2 linked regions of the Rheinheimera salexigens genome follow. Each later gene encodes a partner of the first gene's protein in a complex. Links are inferred from orthologs where the notes say so. Each region holds a gene or a part of one and is shown on either strand. Other genes may lie near its edges.

Region 1 (3,329 bases):
CGCTGTCCTGAGTCTAAATTTAATGGCGCAGCAGGCCAATTTAAACGTACGCGATACCCTTTACCCGGTCCCTCGTCTAGCAGCAATAAAATTTGACTATAATCTAGGTATGACTTTGGTGCTTCGATAATCGTGCCAGTAATGGTACTGGTGCTGCTGCTTTTAAAAGTGCCGTTAGTACCAGTAGAAGAACCGATAATTACACTACTAATATTTGACGATGCTACAAGCTGCAATTGTGTCGTATAATACTGATTAGTCTGTAGCAACCAAAGACTAATAAATACTATTGCGCCAACAATAAAATAGATCCGCCGCCAAATCGCACACAGCAATATTGGCACTAACATAAATAGTGTAAAAAGAGGTGGCACTATTGGCAGAAATAACGACAATAGGCTTGCAGCAAGTACACCCAGGCAAAATAACGTCATGTTCATTTTTTGTGAATAGGTTGTAATGGCAAAGAACTTTATTAAGAAATATCTACCATCTCCAGAAAAAATCAAGCAACAAAAGATATTAAAGTTGTTTGGTAGCTTATTGCATGATGGTAATTTATGGCATTTGAACCGTAAGTCAGCTCGCGGCGCTTTTGCTGTGGGGTTATTTTTTGCTTGGATGCCAATCCCATTTCAAATGGTCGCCTCTGCGGCCGTGGCTATCCCGTTACGGGTTAATTTACCGTTATCTGTGGCGTTAGTCTGGCTTACTAATCCTTTTACCATGCCGTTTTTATTTTATCTTAGCTATGTTATTGGCACTATCGTACTGCAAACTCCAGTAGAGCATTTTGCGTTTGAAGCCAGTTGGCAATGGTTGCAGCATAGTATTGCCACTATTGGCAAACCATTTATGGTTGGCTGTTTATTGATGGGAATTTTTTCAGCGATTGTCGGATATTTTGGTATTGATTGGTTGTGGCGCTTGTCGGTAAGAAAAGCCCAAACTAAGCGTAAGTTAAAACGTAATCCTAAATACTAGGTACTAAGTTCAAAACCCAGGTTCAATATAACAATTTCGCTGCCAGCAAACGCTTGGCATTAAACCGTTACTTTTGGCCTAACACCATTGCTGGTTGTACTTTACTGGCGCGTAGTGCAGGGTAAAACGTCGCTATTAAACTCATTAATAATGCCACTAAACAGGTAATAACGACATCTTCTAACTGCAGCACAGACGGCACAAAATTAACAAAATAAATGCTAGGGTCTAAAATAGCATGACCTAATACCGTGCTGATCCCAGCGAAAATGAGTTCAATATTAGTTGCCAGTAGCACACCAATAATGCCGCCTAATATCGTTCCTATTAAACCGTTTAACCAACCTAAACAAATAAATATCAATATAATACTGCGCTGTGGCATACCCATTGTCAGTAAAATGGCAATATCACTTTGCTTTTCACGCACTGCCATAACCAGAGTTGCTACGATATTAAAACACGCCACGGCAATCACCAGCGCTAGCACCAGATACAAAATAGTCCGCACCATTTGAATATCTTGATAAACATGACCTTGACTGCGAAACCAATCTAACAAGTACACATAATCATTCGACCGTCGGCCTAACTCGCGCGCCATTTCAGGAGCTGCAAAAATATCGTTTAACCGAAATGCAAAGCCTTGCACTGTTGCTTCTGGGTAATGCAATAATTGGGCTAACGCGTCTATATCAAGCCAAGCTTGGCTGTAATCTAACTGACCACCGATAGCAATAACGGCACTAACGGTGAGTGCGACATTGCTATAGCTAGCCAAACGACCATCCTCGGCTAATGTGGGTAATAATAACTGTACGCTATCCCCCACTTTCACCTCTAAAGCATCAGCTATACCTTTACCTAACACAATATCGGTGGCGGATAATTTCTTTAACTGGCCGGCAATAACATAATCAGCAAAATCACTTATGCGCTGCTCGTAATCTAAAGCTATGCCACGCACTTCTGCCGCTTTAACGGCCAAACCTTGGCGTAGCATGCCGTTGGTTTTGATATAAGGCGCGCCCGCTTCAACGCCTTCGGTTTGACTTAAATCGGTTAATTTAACTTGCCAGTCAGAAATACTTTCACTAACAGCCTCTAATTCTACATGCGGGATCACTGACAACAAGCGCTGCTTTAACGCTTGCTCAAAACCATTCATCACCGACAAAGCGACAATTAAAATAGCCACTCCCAGCGCAATACCTAAGGTAGAGCTGGCAGAAATAAAACGAATAAAACCACTGGTTTGTTTGTTAGAGCGATAGCGTCGGGCAAACTGCCAAGCCAGTTTAACCATGACCCAGCTCCAAACTTCCCTCTCGCATCAAATAATACTTATCTAATTTTTTAGCTAAGGTTAAATCGTGGGTAACAATAATAAAGCTGGTATTTGATTGTTGATTTAGCTCACGCAATAATTGATAAATGCTTTCTGCAGTATGCTGATCTAAATTACCGGTAGGCTCATCGGCTAGCACTAAGGCCGGCTCGGCCACTAACGCTCGCGCAATCGCCACACGTTGCCGCTCTCCACCGCTTAACTCAGCCGGTTTATGGCTAGCTCGTTGCTCTAAACCGACACGTTGTAGTATGGCTAAGGCTTTTTCATTAGCTAATTGTTTGCTTATACCATTAATGAGCAACGGCATAGCCACGTTTTCTAGAGCTGTAAAGTCCATTAACAAATGATGAAACTGGTATATAAAGCCCAACTGTTGATTGCGCAGCTGAGCTTTACGTTTACTGGTCATCTTGGCAATATCTTCGCCTAATAACTGCACCGAGCCGCTATCAGCTAAGTCTAGACTGCCCAGTATATGTAATAAGGTGCTTTTACCTGAGCCAGAGCTGCCCACTATGGCTAACATTTCACCGCTGTTAACGGTTAAGTCAACACCTTGTAATACTTTAACTTGCTGCAAGCCATCACGGTAACTTTTGCTTATCTGCTGTGCAGTTAATACTTTATTCATCACGTAAAATTTCCGCTGGATTAACACGTACTGCTTTTCTTGCTGGATACCATACTGCCAGCAACGTCAGCATGACGGCGCTTAATAAAATTAATAAGATTTGTTGCAGTTGAATATCAATTGGCAACACCGCCACTGAACTGATATGTAAACCCAAAACACTCAGTATGTTATTTAGCTGCCAACTGAGTAAGATACCGGCTATAGCACCAGAAATCGCGCCAACAACGCCATTACTAATACCTTGCATGGCAAAAATATTGAATAATTGCTTATCGGTCATACCCAAGGTTTTTAAAATGGCAATTTCAGCTTGTTTGTCGGTGACCATCATTACCAAAGCAGAGACAATATTAAATGCCG
Region 2 (3,329 bases), 380 kb from region 1 along the record:
CTAGATAGGTTAACATCTCAGCTCCAACATCAGGTATTTCTCTTCTTTGGGCTTTGTTGATCCAGCTGGCGTAAATAAGCTAGCTTTTCTGCCAGTTGTTTTTCCATACCGCGATTGCTCGGCTGATAAAATTGGTTATCGGCCAATTGCTCTGGTAAATAACGTTCACCGGCTGCATACGCACCGGGCTCGTTATGGGCATAACGATAACCTTCACCAAAGCCTAACTCGCGCATTAACTTAGTGGGTGCATTACGTAAATGCAAAGGCACTTCGTAAGCAGGTGTGTCTGCAACAAGCTGTTTTAATTCATTAAATGCCATATATACTGCATTGCTTTTTGGTGCTAATGCCATATATACCGTGGCTTGAGCAATAGCCCGCTCACCTTCAGAAGGCCCAACCCGCTCAAACGTATCCCAAGCATTAATAGCTAAGGTTAACGCCCTTGGATCAGCAGTGCCAATATCTTCGCTGGCAATAGCCAGTAAGCGCCTGGCTACATATAACGGATCACCGCCGCCAGCTAAAATACGACAATACCAATATAAGGCTGCATCTGGATCTGAGCCGCGCACCGACTTATGGTAAGCCGAAATAAGATCATAAAATAAGTCACCTTGGTTATCAAATCCCGGTAACTGGCGCGGCATTAAATTTTTAAAGGTTTCAAACTCGATGGTCTTAGTACTAGTATCAGAACTGCTATCAGTACCATTTTCATTGGTCGTTAATTCTGCTGCTTGTTCTAATAAATTAAGCAACTTACGCGCATCACCATCGGCCAGTCGCAGCAATAGCTGTTCGGCATCAGCCGTCAGTTGAATATTTTCAAGACCTAAACCGCGCTCTTTATCCGTTAAGGCTTGTTGTAATACTTGGCGTAAATCTGCTTCAGTTAGCGATTTAAGTACACAGACTCTGGCACGGGATAAAATAGCGTTATTTAGCGCAAATGACGGGTTCTCAGTAGTAGCGCCAATAAAAATAATGGTGCCATCTTCAATAAACGGTAAAAAAGCATCTTGTTGGCTTTTATTAAAACGATGCACTTCATCAACAAACAATAAGGTGCGCTGCTGTTGCTGCTGTTGTCGTTGTTGGGCTTCGGTAATGGCGTCACGAATATCTTTAATACCGGATGTCACGGCAGAAAGTTTTATAATACTGGCATCAGCGTGCGCGGCGATTACTTCAGCTAAGGTGGTTTTACCGGTGCCTGGTGGCCCCCATAAAATAACCGAAAACACTCTGCCGGCCATAATTGCTTTACGTAAAGCCGTGCCCTCGCCTACAAGATGTTGTTGCCCTGCATATTCCGTTAAGTTTGTCGGCCGCATTCGCGCCGCTAAGGGACGAAAATCATCGGCAAAATCTAAAGATAAAGGTCTCATTTAATTTCGGCTGCGCTGATCATCAATTTCTGTGAACTCAGGTGGCGTAAAGTGAAACAAACCATCGGCTAACGGCACATTAAGTTGCACGGCAATAAATTTAAACACACTAAGCTGTTGGTTAATATCCATCACTTGCATCTCAGACAAGGCATCTCCGGCAAAGCGAAGGGTTAATTCTGTTACTTGGCTGCTGCTATCTTTAGCCGTAATAGTAAATTGTTGTTGTTGCTGCTTAACCGTAAAATTAGCCCACAATGACGGATCATTAGAGGTTAACAACACAAAAGGTGTCCGGTTTACTTCGGCTGCTGCATCATAAATGGTTAACTGTTCTAATGGTGCACTGTAAAACCATAACGACTGGCCATCACCGATAAATAAGTTTTCTTCTGGCGTTGTGGTGGCAAATCTAAATAGCTCAGGCTGTTTTAAATTTAATTCACCTTCTGCTTGTTGTAATACTTGTTGCTGCTGATCATAAACCTGCTGGGTAAATTGAGCAGAAAAGGTTTTAATCTGCTTAAGTTTTTGTTGTAACGTTTGCTCTGCGCTGTTAGTTGCAACATTTACAGTCTTATTGGCCGCGCTTTGAGCTGCAACCGATGAAAAGCTGATACCGCACAACAGCACGGTAGAAATTAATAAACGTATCATTTAATGTCCTCTTGGCGGGGGTGGCGCCATTACTTCACGATTACCATTGTTGCCAGGACCACTCACTATGCCACTGCGCTCCATTTGTTCTACTAAGCGTGCAGCACGGTTATAGCCAATTCTAAACTTACGCTGTACACCTGACACCGACGCTCTACGTGTTTCTGTAACAAAAGCGACAGCTTGATCGTATAACACGTCTGACTCATCGTCATCGCCTTCTAACGACTCGCCGGGTAATAAATTTTCTTCATTGGTTTCGCCACTTAATATTTCCGCAATATAATTTGGCTTACCACGGCGTTTCCAATCTGCAACCACAGCATGCACTTCATGGTCATCAACAAAAGCACCATGCACCCGTGTTGGTACACCCGAGCCGGGCGGTAAATACAACATATCACCCATACCCAATAAGCTTTCAGCACCTTGCTGATCAAGAATTGTCCGCGAATCAATTTTCGATGACACTTGAAACGCAATACGGGTGGGAATGTTAGCTTTTATTAAGCCCGTGATTACGTCTACTGACGGACGCTGAGTGGCTAAAATTAAATGAATACCCGCAGCCCTAGCTTTTTGCGCGATCCGAGCAATTAACTCTTCAACTTTTTTACCGACGATCATCATCATGTCGGCAAATTCGTCGATAACCACAACAATAGACGGCAGTTTTTCTAACTCAGGCTGCTCAGTACGCATATCGTCTGACGGCCGCCATAACGGATCTTTAAGCGGCGTACCCTCTGCAATAGCTTCTTTAACTTTAGCGTTATAGCCTTTTAAATTACGCACACCTAACGCTGACATTAATTTATAACGCCGCTCCATTTCACCCACACACCAGCGCAAGCCATTAGCTGCATCCTTCATGTCGGTGACGACTTCGGTTAATAAGTGCGGTATGCCTTCGTAAATAGACAATTCCAGCATTTTAGGGTCAATCATTAAAAACCGAACGTCATCTGGGGTCGATTTATACAATAAACTACAAATCATCACGTTAACGCCGACCGACTTACCAGAGCCGGTAGTACCCGCAACTAATAAATGCGGCATTTTGGCTAAATCGGCTACTACCGATTTACCGGCGATATCTTTACCTAACACCATGGTTAACGACGATTTAGACTGTTCAAAAACCTCATCACCAATAACTTCGGATAAACGGACAATTTCTCTATGTTTATTCGGTAGCTCTATACCAATAAACGATTTACCCGGGATAACTTCCACTACCCGCACACTAATAGCCGATAACGAACGCGCTAAATCTTT

Evidence for each region.
Region 2: the proteins of BI198_RS08085 (region 1) and lolA are in contact, whole or in part, in a cryo-EM structure (PDB 7ARM), measured with the Escherichia coli proteins. The link is inferred for Rheinheimera salexigens from one-to-one orthologs.

What each region holds. Positions count from the first base shown.
Region 1 is NZ_MKEK01000001.1:1,761,474-1,764,802, reverse strand. What follows is about bases 172-3,170. They hold BI198_RS08085 (lipoprotein-releasing ABC transporter permease subunit), read right to left. Parts: upstream 2,291-3,170; coding sequence 1,052-2,290; downstream 172-1,051. Other genes in these bases: BI198_RS08075 (lipoprotein-releasing ABC transporter permease subunit), read right to left, coding at 2,959-3,170; lolD (lipoprotein-releasing ABC transporter ATP-binding protein LolD), read right to left, coding at 2,283-2,966; BI198_RS08090 (DUF2062 domain-containing protein), read left to right, coding at 460-984; BI198_RS08095 (DNA internalization-related competence protein ComEC/Rec2), read right to left, coding at 172-434. Outside these bases: more of BI198_RS08095, read right to left, coding at 1-171; more of BI198_RS08075, read right to left, coding at 3,171-3,329. UniProt on the Escherichia coli protein: Part of an ATP-dependent transport system LolCDE responsible for the release of lipoproteins targeted to the outer membrane from the inner membrane.
Region 2 is NZ_MKEK01000001.1:2,136,799-2,140,127, forward strand. Bases 224-3,222 are described here. They hold lolA (outer membrane lipoprotein chaperone LolA), read right to left. Parts: upstream 2,052-3,222; coding sequence 1,395-2,051; downstream 224-1,394. Other genes in these bases: BI198_RS09755 (replication-associated recombination protein A), read right to left, coding at 224-1,394; BI198_RS09765 (DNA translocase FtsK), read right to left, coding at 2,052-3,222. Outside these bases: fluoride efflux transporter CrcB, read right to left, coding at 1-16; more of BI198_RS09755, read right to left, coding at 30-223; more of BI198_RS09765, read right to left, coding at 3,223-3,329. UniProt on the Escherichia coli protein: Participates in the translocation of lipoproteins from the inner membrane to the outer membrane.